DNA from 3 places in the Nonomuraea ferruginea genome. Region 1 is predicted to be linked to each of the others. Evidence: riboswitches for the same ligand, from Rfam matches in the RefSeq annotation. Region 1 holds a riboswitch; each other region holds the start of a gene.

Evidence for each region. A riboswitch is a leader RNA that binds a small molecule or an ion and turns the genes downstream of it on or off. The one in region 1 is predicted to bind cyclic di-AMP.
Region 2: it holds a riboswitch for cyclic di-AMP, as region 1 does, so the genes downstream of both, ABD999_RS21985 (hypothetical protein) here and ABD999_RS09580 (C40 family peptidase) in region 1, are expected to answer to the same signal.
Region 3: it holds a riboswitch for cyclic di-AMP, as region 1 does, so the genes downstream of both, ABD999_RS38470 (coiled-coil domain-containing protein) here and ABD999_RS09580 (C40 family peptidase) in region 1, are expected to answer to the same signal.

The regions. Positions count from the first base shown of each region.
Region 1 is NZ_BAABFD010000004.1:157,170-161,811, reverse strand. It holds gene ABD999_RS09595 (RDD family protein) at 1-199, opposite strand, end outside; gene ABD999_RS09590 (RDD family protein) at 311-1,648, opposite strand; gene ABD999_RS09585 (amino-acid N-acetyltransferase) at 1,746-2,303, opposite strand; cyclic di-AMP (ydaO/yuaA leader) riboswitch at 2,590-2,744, shown strand; gene ABD999_RS09580 (C40 family peptidase) at 2,751-3,794, shown strand; gene ABD999_RS09575 (LuxR C-terminal-related transcriptional regulator) at 3,798-4,010, opposite strand; gene ABD999_RS09570 (cytochrome P450) at 4,200-4,642, shown strand, end outside.
Region 2 is NZ_BAABFD010000011.1:235,431-240,072, reverse strand. It holds gene ABD999_RS21990 (alpha/beta fold hydrolase) at 74-937, opposite strand; gene ABD999_RS21985 (hypothetical protein) at 976-1,809, opposite strand; cyclic di-AMP (ydaO/yuaA leader) riboswitch at 1,995-2,132, opposite strand; gene ABD999_RS21980 (DUF5302 domain-containing protein) at 2,287-2,487, opposite strand; gene ABD999_RS21975 (rod shape-determining protein) at 2,648-3,670, shown strand; gene ABD999_RS21970 (erythromycin esterase family protein) at 3,677-4,642, opposite strand, start outside.
Region 3 is NZ_BAABFD010000027.1:93,612-98,253, forward strand. It holds gene ABD999_RS38450 (ABC transporter permease) at 1-118, shown strand, start outside; gene ABD999_RS38455 (hypothetical protein) at 155-601, shown strand; gene ABD999_RS38460 (sensor histidine kinase) at 598-1,410, shown strand; gene ABD999_RS38465 (response regulator transcription factor) at 1,407-2,051, shown strand; gene ABD999_RS38470 (coiled-coil domain-containing protein) at 2,069-3,031, opposite strand; cyclic di-AMP (ydaO/yuaA leader) riboswitch at 3,037-3,176, opposite strand; gene galT (galactose-1-phosphate uridylyltransferase) at 3,247-4,329, opposite strand; gene ABD999_RS38480 (DeoR/GlpR family DNA-binding transcription regulator) at 4,326-4,642, opposite strand, start outside.

The sequences.
Region 1 (4,642 bases):
GCCCGGCCAACACCCATGCGAACACGCCCGGCAAACGGCCCCCGAAGAGCTCCAGCACCCCGACAGTCCGGAAGATGCCCCACAGCGCGATGAACAGAATGTAATAGAACACCCCGAAGACGAGCGCTTCAATGAGCCGGGCGGCCAGCCGTTCCCACCATTCCGCGGGCACCGGATCGGCCCGCGGCGTCGTGGCCATAACCCTCACCTCGCCCCATCGGTGTCCCGACCGTTCCCATTCTGGTACGGAGCACACACGCGAAAACAGGGACCGGTGGATCACCGATCCCTGTTTTCCGAGCCGTACAGGCTACTTGATCTTCACCACGACGGTGCCGGCGAACTTGTCGGCGAACGTCTGCTGCAGAGGCTTGTCCCACAGCTGCGAGGCGGCGTTGAGCATGACCGCGATCGCGCCGAGGAAGGCACCGACGAGCGGGAGGATCCCGAGCGCATAGCCGCCCCACGTGCCGCCGGCCCGCTTCAGGGCCATGTTGCCCGGCAGGCCGCCGGGCGGCATGGCGCCGCCCACGGGGACGACCTTGATCCCCATCACCATCTTGCCGACCGTCTGACCGTTCATCTTGGTCATGAAGTAGTCGTAGGCGACGTAGAGGCCGACCAGCAGGATCCACTGGATGAGACCGATCAGGAACGAGCTGAAGAAGCCCGTCGTGACACCCGTCACCGAGTTGTAGCTGGCCACGAAGAAGATGCCCAGCACCAGGGAGATGAGGAAATAGACGACGCCGAAGATGCAGCCGTCGATGAGACGGGCCACCAGCCGCTGCCACCACTCCGCCAGCGGCGCGGGGGCACCCGGAGGCTGCACGCCGACCGGCTGGCCGTAGCCCGGCTGCCCGTAGGCGGGCTGACCGTACTGCTGGCCGTACTGGGGCTGCTGACCGTAGCCGGGCTGGCCGTACTGCTGCTGGCCATACTGCGCCTGCTGACCGTAGCCGGGCTGGCCGTACTGCTGCCCTGACTGCGGCTGCTGACCGTAACCCTGCTGGCCGTAGGCCTGCTGACCGTAGCCGGACTGGGAATCGGGCTGCTGGCCGTAACCGGGCTGGGAGGGGGCCTGCTGACCGTAGCCCTGCTGACCGTAAGCCTGCTGACCCGAGGAGGGCTGCTGGCCGTAGCCCTGCTGACCCGAGGAGGGCTGCTGGCCGTAGCCGGGCTGGCCGTACTGCTGCTGACCGTACTGGGGCTGCTGACCGTAGTCGGGTTGCGAGGGAGCCTGCTGGCCGTACTGGGGCTGCTGGCCGTAGTCAGGCTGGGAAGGGGCCTGCTGGCCGTACTGGGGCTGGCCGTAGTCGGGTTGCGAGGGAGCCTGCTGACCGTACTGAGGCTGCTGACCGTAACCCTGCTGGCCGTAGTCGGGCTGCTGGCCGTACTGGGGCTGGCCGTAGCCCGGCTGGGACGCGCCCTGCTGGCCGTAGCCCTGCTGACCCGGCTGACCGTACTGCTGCTGCTGCCCGTACGGGGGCTGCTGGCCGTACTGGCCCTGGCCGTAGGGGTCGTCGGCCCTGTAGCCCACGACCGTCGCGTCGGGATCCTCCCCATGGGGGTGTCCCGGGTTGTGCCCGTATCCCGGATGATTCTCGCTGGATTCATCCTGCGGATACGGCGGCTGTCCGGTGCTCACCGTGTCACCTCGCTTCGCGTGCGCATGTGGCACGTGTCAGGGCACATGCCTGTCCTGGACAACGTATCGACATGGGTATCAACAATCACCTTTTCTGTCAGTCAAGATCCGCATCACCCGAGGTCAGGTGGAGCAACATCCGTGTGTTCCCCAGGGTGTTGGGCTTGACGTGTTCCAGGTCCAGGAACTCGGCCACGCCCTCGTCGTACGAGGCCAGGAGTTCGGCGTAGACCTCGGGCGAGACCGGGGTGCCTTTGATCACCCGGAATCCGTGTCTCGCGAAGAAGTCGACCTCGAATGTGAGGCAGAAAACACGCTGCAGGCCGAGTTCTTTGGCCGTGTCGATGAGGGCCGTGACGATGCGGTGGCCGATGGCCAGCCCGCGCGCCTCCGGGTGGACCGCCACGGTGCGGATCTCCGCCAGGTCCTCCCAGAGGACGTGCAGCGCCCCGCAGCCGACGACCTTGCCGTCGCGCTCGGCGACCCAGAACTCCTGCACGTCCTCGTACAGGGTGACCGTGGCCTTCTCCAGCAGCCGGGGGCCGGGGCCTCCATAGGTGTCGACCAGGAATTTGATGGCCTTGACGTCCGGCGTCCGGGCACGCCGGACCAGGACCTGCGTGTCGGGAAGGGGACGTTCGGCGACCTGCTCCATGACCCTCCAGCCTACAGTTTGTGATTACGGCTCACCCCTAACCCCGGACTTGCGCCCATCTTGTAACGTCTCGTGGCTGTACGAGCACCTGTGGCGTTGGAGGTTTCCTACCGTTCCATGCCTGGTCCAAGCAGGCACAAAGAGGACATGAAGTCTTTGCCATACCGGGCTTTACGAGACCACCTTGTGACCCCCCGGTTGTGAAATCTCTACAGAGTCTGTAGTTCCGGTTGAGCAGGAACCCTCGGTGCATTAGTGTCCAGCGTCGATGTCCCCGCGCATGTGGCGCGGAGACGCGCCCAATCCCCGCAAGGGGAGCCGGGGACCCGCCGGCGGCGTTCGAGCGGCGCCACCAGGGGTGAGTCCGAGCACCTCGCTCGGTAGGGCCGGTCCGAGCCCGAACCCGTCAGCTAGCCCGGTCGGCGCGCTACGGAAGGAGCTCGATTGGTGAAGCGCACGCGCGACCGCAGGGGGAGTTCCGCGGGCGAGCGCGCCCGCCCTCCGGAACGGGCCGGCTACGGCCGCAGGCTGGGCATCGTGGGCGCCACCCTCGCCGCGCTGCTCGTCGCCGCTCCCGCGGGGACCGTCGCCGCCGACCCCAAGCCCTCGCTCAAGGAGCTCTCCGAGCAGGTCGAGGAGATGCACCTGGAGATCGAGACCCTCACCGAGCAGTACAACGGGCAGCGCGAGAAGCTCAAGACGGCCAAGAAGGCCGTGGAGAACGCCAAGAAGAGGCTCGCCGCCAGCGAGGCCGACCTGGCCACGAAGAAGACCAGGGCGTCGCAGCTGGTCGAGGCCGAATACATGTCGGGCGGCCTCAGCCGGGTGCTCGCCTTCACCACCGGCGGCGACCCCGAGAGCTACCTCGACCGCGCGGCCACCACCTACGCCCTGCGACAGCAGCAGAGCGAGGAGGTCCTCAAGCTGACCAAGGCGATGGACGCGGCCGAGCGGGCCAGGACCGGCGCCCAGACCCGCATCGACGAGGTCAACAAGATCGTCAAGGACCTCGGCGCCAAGCGCGACCGGATCTCCAAGCTCGTCACCAAGGTCGAGAGCCGGTTGTTCCAGCGCGCGCTCGGCGAGGCCGGCCGCCCCGGCACCAGGGCCGTCAAGGTGACCCTGCCCATCCCCGGCGACGGCAAGGCGGCCCAGGCCGCCCGCTGGGCCCTCACCCAGCAGCTCAAGCCGTACGTCTGGGGCGCGGAAGGCCCCAACGGCTACGACTGCTCGGGGCTGGTCATGGCCGCCTACCAGCGCGTCGGCATCTCGCTGCCGCACTACACCGGCGACCAGTGGACCGCGGGCAGGCACATCGCGCGCGAGGAGCTGCGCCCCGGCGACCTGGTCTTCTTCTACAGCGACCTGCACCACGTGGGCATCTACCTCGGCGGCGGCATGATGGTGCACGCGCCGCGCACGGGCGACGTCGTACGCATCGCCTCACTCGACCGGCGCCCCTACGCCGGAGCGGTGCGCATCGCCGACTGACGGCTAGATCAGCTGGCGGCGCGCGGCCCAGGCCACGGCTTCGATGGCCGTGGCCACCCCGATCCGGTCGCAGATGCCCCTCAGTCTTCGGCGCACCGTGCGGCCGCTGCAATCAAGGCGCCTCCCCACTCGGTCTACTGTGACGCCCTTGGCCAGCTCCGCCAGCAACGCCAGATCTGCATGGCTCAGTTCAACATTTTCACTGAGCACATCCATCGGGAGCCCTCCCCCCCAACAGCACTACTCGGTGACGTCCTGGCACGAGCGAAAGGCTGCTCGCCCCGACTACGTAAACGCATCCGGCAAAGGCCGTCAAGCGTAAGATCTGCCCTACTTGACCATAGCCATTGACATGATCCGTCCTACGTGAAGTACTCGGCGTATGTCGGCACATTTCCAAGCGCAATGATCGATCACAAGGACTCTGACAGCGCGCCGCCGTCCACGCTGAGCCCCAGCGACATGCTGGGTTTCGATCCGTACGATTATGCGTTCCTGCGCGAGCCGTATTCCCGATACCGGAAGCTGCGCGAGAGCGGGCCGCTCTTCCGGACGCGCGGCGGGCTGCTCGTCGCCACCTCCCACGAGCTCTGCTCGGCCCTGTTGCGCGACCCGCGTTTCGGTCACGGCCCCACCCCCGCGCCCGCCGGGCCGGACGAACCGGTCCGTTCGTTCCTCATGATGGACCCGCCTGACCACACCCGGATGCGCGGACTCGTCAGCAAGGCCTTCACGCCCGGCATGGTGCGGCGGCTGCGCCCGCGGATCGAGACGATCACCGCGGACCTGATCGCCGCGCTGCCCGACGAGGCCGATCTGGTCCGCGACTTCGCCTACCCGCTGCCCGT
Region 2 (4,642 bases), on a different contig from region 1:
CCGCCGGGGCGCATCTCGCGAGCGGCAGCCTCCCGGCGCTTCGCGAGGTGCGCCCCTTCCACCTGTCCCGGGATCAGCGGGCCGGGCCCGCGTGACCGGCGGTGAGCTTGGTGACGGCCTCGACGAGTTCCGGCCAGAGTGCCCGCGGGAGGTCGTGCCCCATGCCGGGGAAGACCTTGAGCTCGGCGCCCGGGATGGCCGCCGCCGTGGCCTGCCCGCCGGAGAGCGGGACGAGCTGGTCGTCGGCTCCGTGGATGACCAGCGCCGGGACGTTGAGCCGGGTGAGGGCCTCGGTCCTGTCGGGCGACGCCATGATGGCGGCGAGCTGCCGGGCGAACCCCGCCGGGTCGTGGCCGCGGTCGAACGCCTGCCCGGCCAGCCGCTGGACACGCTCGCGGTCGAGCTCGTACCCCGGGGAGCCGATGACCGACCAGGTCGCCAGCGCCTGGGTCATGGCCTCCTCCCGGGTGGTCACCGGCTTGGCGAACAGGACCGACCGGGCGCTCTCGCTCGGCGGGGCGACCGCGCCACCGGGGGTCGACATGATCGAGATGAGGGTGAGCACCCGCTCGGGGTGCCGGATGGCGAGCGACTGGGCGATCATGCCGCCCATCGAGGCGCCCATCACGTGCGCGGCCGGCCAGCCGAGGGCGTCCATCAGCCCGGCGGTGTCCGCGGCCATGTCGTCCAGCAGGTAGGGCGCCGGCTTGCCCGGTGCGGGCGCGCCCGCCTCGTGGAGGTGGGTGGACATCCCGGCGTCGCGGTTGTCGAACCTGACGACATGGTGCCCCTGCTCGGCGAGCTGCTCGCACAGCTCGTCGTCCCAGTGAATGAGCTGGGCGCCCAGCCCCATGATCAGCAGGAGCGGGCGCCCGTCGGGAGAGCCGAAGCTTTCGTACGCGATGTCGATTCCATGAGCCGATGCGGTCGAGGTCACGGCTCTAGAATGACATTCTAATCGTGGTGACGCAAAGGTCAGCGGCGCACGAGCTTGCGGATGCGCTCGCGGCCCAGCACCAGGCCGCCGCCGACGAGGATCACGCCGCCGGCCACGGCGGCACCCGCAACGTTGCTCCGCTCGGTGGCCGCGGCCGCCTCGGCGCCCCCGGCGGCGGGCTGCGGCTCGGCCGGGGCCTTCACGAGGTTCACCGGGTCGGCCTTCACGGGGCTGGTCTTCACGGGCTCGGCCTTGTCGCTGCCGGACTGGCCCGCGACGGCCTTCTCCTCGTCCTTCTTGTCCGCCTTGTCCCCTGCCAGGACCGGCGGGGCGGCCGGGTTGCGGTCCATGCGCTTGTAGGCGCCCTCGGAGAAGGCGACCGGGTGGTTCTTCAGGCCCAGGCCGTCGCCCCACTTGGTGATGACGTACTCGACCTCGATGTGGCCCTTGCCGCCGTTGCCGTCCACCATGAGCGTGCGCGGGTTGAACTTCCCGCCGGTCAGGTCGGCGAAGGTCTTGCCGTCCAGGTCGAGCATGATGCCCTTGCTGGACGGGACGCCCGGGCCGCGGTCGCCGACGAAGAACGGCGCCTTCTTGCCCTTGTAGATGACGTAGCCCTCGGTCAGCAGCGGCCAGCTGGGGCTGGCGGCCATGCCTTTCTGCATGGGCTTGCCGCTGGCCGGCAGGCCGGTGTCACCCGCGCGGCCGGAGCCGTCGTCCCAGAAGTAGGAGGCCGTGGTCTCGCCCTGGAGCAGGACCTTCTCCGTGCCCTTGTCGGTGTCGGCGTGAGCGGCGGCGCCGGAGCCGAGCGCCAGCGTGCCGGCGGCGGCGACGATCGCGGCGATGGAACGCATGCTGAAACGAGCAGACATGAAAAACAGAAGTCCTTTGTGAGGCAACAGCAAAGATGCGCTCGCGGAACGACGTAGCCGGGCATCAAGCCGTACGGACGCTACGGTGGGAGCGCGAAAGGAAGATCAGGAAATGGTGCCGCTCAATCGGCGGCCGATGACATCCCGCGGTAGGGGGGACGGGCGCGGTGATTCATCACAGGAAAACGTCCTCTCCATCTCGCCTACCGGGTTAGCTGACGGGTTCGGACGTGGAGATGCCCTACCGGCCGCATGGGCCGGATTCACCCCAGAAGGTGGGTCCCCGGTTCCCGCGGGGGAGCGGGATTCGGCGCCAGGCAGCCGCCTCTTCCTGGTGAAGAGCCAAGGTCACTGCCTGGTAACGCCGACCAATCTAGCGAGCAAATCGGACAAACGCAAAGGTAAGCCCATGATTCGGGCGAAGATCTACCTAGAAAAAGGGGGTACGGCATGCCGTACCCCCTTTTACACCCAGATTCAGCCGCCGCTCTTGCGCCTGAAGGACCGCTTGCCGGCAGCCGGGCCGTGGGCTCCGTGGATCTTGGAATGGTCGGCGCCCCTACCACTGCCGCCAGATCCCGCCTGCTGGCCGCGCTTGCGCTCCAGTGCCTCACGGAACTTGCGCTTCATCTCGTCCTCGGGAGTCTCGTCGACTTCCGGCTCCGGGGTTTCCGCCATGAGGGCCTCCTGATGTGCGTACAGCCTCCAGCTTCGCACGCAGGCCTTGACAGCGCATAACCGGGATCATCGGCGGGACGCGCGCCGGCGACTTGGTGTTGCCTTGACCCGATCGAGGAAACACCACGGACATGCAGCTCTACCCCCCGGAGCCGCGGCGGTGAGCCCGCTCGCGTTCCTCGGCCGGGATCTCGCGATCGATCTCGGCACGGCCACCACCCAGATCTACGCCCCCGGCCTGGGCGTCGTGCTCAACGAGCCGTCGATGGCGGCGGCCTGCGCGGCCACGGGCCGCACGCTCTTCGGCGCGGACGCGTACGCGGCGTGCTCGCCCTCCAGCGGGGCGGGCATGCGGGCGGTACGGCACGACGACGGGATCGCCCGCTGGCCGGTGCGCGAGGGCGGCGAGCTCGCCGGGCGGCTGGTCAAGCACTTCCTGAGCAAGGTGCACGGGCACCCGTACGCCCGGCCGCGGCTGGTGATGGCGCTGCCCGACGGCGCCCCGCCCATCCTGAGCTCGGCCGTGCGCGACCTGGCCTACGAGGCGGACGCCAGGCGGGTGTACCTCGTGGAGCACGCCGTCGCGGTGGCGCTCGGCGCCGGGCTGCCGGTGACGGAGCCGGCCGGGCGCATGATCGTCGACATCGGCCCTCACCTGACCAGGATCGCGATCCTCGCCTGCGGCGCCGTCGTCGCCGCGGGGACCGTCCACGCCGGCGGCGACGCCGTGAACGCGGCGATCGCCACCCTGGTCGCCCGTGAGCACGGGCTGCTGGTCGGCGAGGCGGAGGCGGAGGCGGCCAAGCTCCGCGCGGGCCCGTCCTGGAAGCCGCTGGACCGGCACGTGATCGTCCGCGGCCTCGACCCGGAGTCGCGGCGCGAGCGGGTGGCGTGGCTGCCCGTCCAGCAGTTGTACGAGGTCACCCGGGCGCCGGCCGACGCCATCGCCCGCGCGGCGGCGACGGCCCTGGAGCGCTGCCCCGCCGAGCTCGCCGCCGACGTCGCCGCGCACGGGGCGGTGCTGACCGGCGGCGGCGCGCTGCTGCGCGGCCTGGCCAGACGCCTGCGCGCCGCCATGGGCGTGCCGGTGCGGCGCGCGGACCGGCCCGTCGAGTCGATGGCACTCGGCCTCGGCCGCTACGCCGACCGCCTGGGCGCCATCGGCCCCCGGCCCCCGCTGTGACAACCCTTACAGCGGGGTCGAACAGGTGCCGTGCGCGATGTAGGCGAGCCCGTCGAAGGCGGCGCCGAGCACGGCCGGGGTGAAGGTCAGCTTGTACGAGAAGCGCCCGGCCGTGGCGCCGTAACCGCGCACGTACTGCTGCTCGCCCAGCCACCGGGTCACCGCCTCGGGCCTGGGCCCGAGGCGCAGGTCGACGACGTGATCGCGGGGGCAGGCGGCAGCCAGCAGGGATTCGGCCACGTCGGGCCTGCCGGCGGCGGGCACCCGGTGGCGCACCGGCGGCCGCCGCACGTCGGGCCTGCCGAACCGGAGCCGCCTGGCCCGGAACTCACCCTGTCCGAACAGCAGGCCGAGCGCGTAGTAACCGGCGCCGTGACGCTGACGCAGATGATCTCCCATGACCGGAGCACCGAGGCGCGCGTAGTGGCCGGCGGCCACGTGACCGTTGTGGGCCCAGACGGCGACCTTCGCCGCCGGGTCCTCCAGCAGCCGGTCGACGTTGTCGGCCATGAACTGGTCGCGGGCCGCCCCGGCGGTGCGCGCCCCGTCGGCGTCGCGCATCGGCCGCGTGACCAGTGTCGCGAACTGCCGCACGGTCCTGGCGTGCGCCTCTCCCGGCCCGCCGGCGCCCACCTCGTCGGCCAGCCCGCGGGCGGCCGCCTCGATCGCCGGGTCGAGCGGCTCCCCCACTCCCAGGCGCGTCTCCCCCAGCACCGCCAGCGGCCCGAGCAGCTCGCCTGCCCGCTCACCCAGGTGATCGCGGAGCCACCGCAGCGACGCTGCGGGGAACTGCGGGTCGATCCCGGCGAAGCGCGCCTTCGGCTCGGCGGTGCGGTTGTGCTCGCGCATCCACTCCACCACGGCCAGCATCTCCCGCGTCCGCCACGTCCAGAACCCGAGGTCGGCCAGCAGCCGCTCCGGCTCCCCCGCCCCGCCCAGGACGTAGGCGTCCAGGGCCTCGGACGCCGACAC
Region 3 (4,642 bases), on a different contig from region 1:
GGGGGCGTTCCAGGACGCGTACCAGGGTCACTTCCCGTCCGCCGTGCCGCTGCTGACCCTGGCGGCCTACGCGGTGGTGTGCGCGTCCGTCGCGATCCGCTGGTTCCGCTGGGAATAGCCGCCCGGAATAGAATCCCGCAAGGGAGAGGGAGCCTTGAAGACTTCGCCACAGCCGCCGTTCCTTCTGGTCAACGTGGTGCCCTACGCGCTGCTGGCGCTCCTCGTCGCGATCCTGCTGGTCGTGGAGGACTGGACGGGCTCCTTGCTCGTCGACCTCGGCCTGTGCGCCCTGGCCGCCGCGTGGATGCTCGGCATGTTCACCCTGCGTCCCGGCTGGTGGGGCCGGCCACGGACCATGGGGGTGTTCGTCGCGGGGCTGCTCGTGATCACCGCGGTCCTGGTGATCCGTCATCCCCTCTTCGGGCTCTTCACCCCCGCCGCCTACATCTACTCCTTCACGGTCCTGCGCTGGCCGTGGCGACTGCTGGGGGTGGCCGCCACCGCGGTCCTGGCCGGTACGGCGCAGGCGTCCAACATCCCCACGACCGACGTCCTCGGCCTGACGCTGGCCGTGATCGTCATCCCTTCAACATCGCCATGATGTGCGCCTGCGCCTGGGGCCTGTGGCTCGCCGAGAAGGAGGAGGAGCGGCGCGAGCAGACCCTCGGAGAGCTGAGCCGGACGAACCGGCTGCTGGAGGCGTCGCTCGCCGAGAACGCCGGCCTGCACGCCCAGCTGCTCGCCCAGGCCAGGGAGGCGGGCGTGCTCGACGAGCGCCGGCGGATGGCCCGCGAGATCCATGACACCCTGGCGCAGGGGCTCACCGGCATCATCGCGCAGCTCCAGGCGGCCGAGCAGATGCACGAGGTCCCGGCGCCGTGGCGCCGGCCCTTCGACGCCGTCAAGAACCTGGCGAGGGAGAGCCTGGCCGAGGCGCGGCGCTCGGTCGACGCGCTCCGGCCCGAGCCGCTGCGGACCGCGCGCCTGAGCGACGCCCTCGCCGACGTCGCCGGCCGGTGGTCGAGGCTGCACGGGCTCGCCGTTCACGTCACGACGACCGGCACGGCGCTGCCGATGACACCGGAGGCCGAGTTCGCGCTGCTGCGCACGGCCCAGGAGGCACTGGCCAACGTGGCCAAGCACGCGCACGCGACCAGGGTCGGCGTGACCCTGTCCTACCTGGACCACGAGGTCGCGCTGGACGTACGTGACGACGGCAGGGGCTTCGACCCCGCGGGTCTCGACACGGACGACGGGTCACCGCCGCCCCGCTGCGGCGGATTCGGCCTGACCATCATGCGTCAGCGCGTCGAAGGACTGTCCGGCACGCTGCGGATCGAGTCCGAGCCCGGAGCCGGCACCGGGATCTCGGCCTGCGTCCCCACCCTGCCGGCCGGGAGCCACGCATGACCGATCACACGGCCACGATCCGGTTGTTGATCGCGGACGACCATCCCGTCGTCAGGGACGGGCTGAGCAGCATGTTCGCCTCCGCGCCGGGATTCGAGGTGCTGGGCGAAGCGGCGGACGGCGCCACGGCCGTACGGCTCGCCCAGGCGCTCCGGCCCGACGTGATCCTGATGGACCTGCGCATGCCGGGCATGGACGGGTTGACCGCGATCAACGAGCTGACCAGGCTGGGCGTCACCGCGCGCGTGCTGGTCCTGACGACCTACGACACCGACACCCATGTCCTCCCGGCGATCGAGGCGGGGGCGACCGGCTACCTGCTCAAGGACTCTCCCCGGGAGGAGTTGCTGCGAGGCGCGCGGGCCGCCGCCAAGGGAGAGAGCGTGCTGTCCCCCTCGGTGGCGGCACGGCTGATGAACCGGGTCAGGACCCCCGCGCCGCAACTCCTCAGCCGTCGTGAGCTCGAGGTCCTCGAACTCGTGGCGGCCGGGAACACCAACCGTGAGGCGGCCGCCCGGTTGTTCATCACCGAGGCCACGGTCAAGAGTCACCTCCTGAACATCTACGCCAAGCTGGGCGTGGGGGACCGCGCCGCCGCCGTCACCGAGGCGTTCAACCGAGGGCTGCTCGTCCCGCGATGACGCTGGAGATCCCCTTCTCAGTGCATCGAGATGTGCACGTGGTCGAAGTGGTTCTCGGTGATGCTGCCCCGGTCGGACATGCCGCTCCAGCCCGAGCCGTGGTTGATCCGCTGCTTCCAGATCACGTACTTCACGCCGAGCTTGCCGCGGTTCTGCACGGCCCATTCGGCGATGCGGTCGCCGAGGGCCGTGTTGGTCCCCGACGGCATCGAGCCGCCGCTGCTCATCATGAAGTCGCAGGCCCGGCCCAGCGGATGCTCGCCGCTCGACCCGGAGCGGAAGCAGCCCACGCTGAACGGCAGGGCGAAGTTCTTCGCGATCTCGGTCTTCATCAGCCGGGTGCGGGGCGTGATGTTGTCGGCGCCCGACGGGAGCTGCGGCGCCCAGGTGCCGTCGGAACGGCGGCCGGTGGCGATCGGCACCAGATCTTCCAGCTTCTTCTCGATGTCCTTGATGACGCCCTCGGCCTCCTCGCGCTGGCCGGCCACCTCGGCGGCGTCGGACTCGATCTCCTTGGTCAGCGCCGTGGCCTCGTCGGCCGCCTTCTTCGTCTCGTCGCGGGCCTCGGCCACCTTGTCGACCAGCGCCTGCTGCTCGGCCGTGAGCTGCGCCAGCAGGGCGGCGTTGCGGCCGTCGGGCAACTGGATCAGGCTCGGCAGCTGCATGCCACCGCTCTGGTACTGCAGCAGGGCCAGCTCGGCGACCCGGTCCTCGGCGGAGCTCAGGGTCTGCTCGGCGGTGGCCAGCCGTTTGCCGGCCTCCTCCGCCGCCTTGCGGGCCTCGGCCAGCTCGACGCGCTTGAGGTTGTAGCGCTCGATCAGCTTGTCGACCTTGGCGTTGAGCTGCTTCAGCTCCTTGCGGAGCTGCTGCTCGCCGGGCTTGGGGTCCGCCGCCGCGGACGTGGTCAGGGCCGGGGCGAAAAGCACCGCCGCGGCGGTGACGAAACCGATGGCAAGATGCGCGGGGGACGCTGCCGCCACGTGATGGGTCCTCTCCCTCTGCCGGCCGGGTTAGCTGACGGGTTCGGGTACGGGAGCGCTCCCTACCACCGAAGTGGATTCACCCCAAGTGCAATTGGGTCCCCGGCTCCTGGGCAACTCGCCCAGGATTAGGCATGTTCACACGGCGCTTTACGGTCGTGCTGGAAGGGATAGTAGTGGTAGATCACAAGTAATGCGAGTCAAACGGAAATCTCTTAGTGATCTACCTGTGATCGAAGCGTGCGTGCGGCCTCTTCCGGGAGCACGTCGTTGACGAACGCGCCCATGGCCGACTCGGATCCTGCCAGATACTTCAGCTTGCCCGGGGCCCGCCTGATGGAGAACAGCTCCAGGTGCAGGTAGCCCAGCTCGCGGTCCTGCCGGACCGGCGCCTGGTGCCAGGCCGAGATGTACGGCATCGGCACCCCGAACAGCCCGTCCAGCGCGCGCAGCACCGAGGTGTAGAGCGGGGCGAACGCGGACCGCTCGGCCTCCGACAGCGCCGCCAGGTCGGGCACCTGCCGGTGCGGGTAGAGGTGCACCTCGAACGGCCAGCGCGCGGCCGCCGGCACGAACGCCGTCCACAGCTCGTTGGCCGCCACCACCCGGAGCCCGGCCTCCCGCTCGGCGGCCAGCACGTCCGCGTACAGGTTGCGGCCCTGTCGCCGCTCCGCGTACCGCCGGGCCGCCCCGAGCTGCAGCTTGGTGCGCGGTGTCACGTACGGGTACGCATAGATCTGCCCATGGGGGTGGAAGAGCGTGATGCCGATCTCCTCGCCCCGGTTCTCGAAGCAGAAGACCTGCTCGACGCCCTCCAGCGCGGACAGCTCGGCCGTACGGTCGGCCCAGGCCTCCATGACCAGCTCCACCCGGTCGTCGGAGAGCTGGGAGAAGGACGAGTCGTGCGTCGAGGTGAAGCACACCACCTCGCACCGCCCCATGCCCGGCCGGACCTCGCTCAGCCCCCCGACATCCTGATAAGTCCCGAGATTGCCGGAGAAGGAGGGGAAGCGGTTCTCGAACACGACCACGTCGTAGTCGTACGCCGGGATCTCCGACGCCCGCGCGTCGGACGACGGGCACAACGGGCACTCGTCGGGCGGCGGCAGGAACGTCCGGGTCTGCCGGTGGCCCGCCATCGCGATCCACTCCTCGGTCAGCGGGTCGTAGCGCAGCTCCGACGCCACCGGCCGCGGGTCCAGCGGCCGCCGGTCGATCGCGCTGCGGTCCGCGCCGTCGCTCCGGTCGAAGTAGATGAGCTCCCGGCCGTCGGCCAGCTCGGTGATGGTGCGCTTCACGCCGCCCCCTCTGCGATGATCAACTCTCCGGCCCTGTCGGCCAGCTCCCTGCGTGCCTCCTCGGGCAGCCCCGCGTCGCTGATGACCACGTCGGCCTCCGTCAGCTCGGCGATGGTGCTGATGCCGACCGTGTTCCACTTGGTGTGGTCGGCCGGCACCACGAGCCGGTGCGCGGCGCTGACCAGCTCACGGTCGGTCTCGGACTCCAGCAGGTTGGGAGTGGTGAACCCGGCGCGCAGGCTCATCCCGTGCACCCCGAGGAAGAGCGTGTCGACGTGCAGGCGGCGGATCGCGGCCACCGCGACCGGGCCGA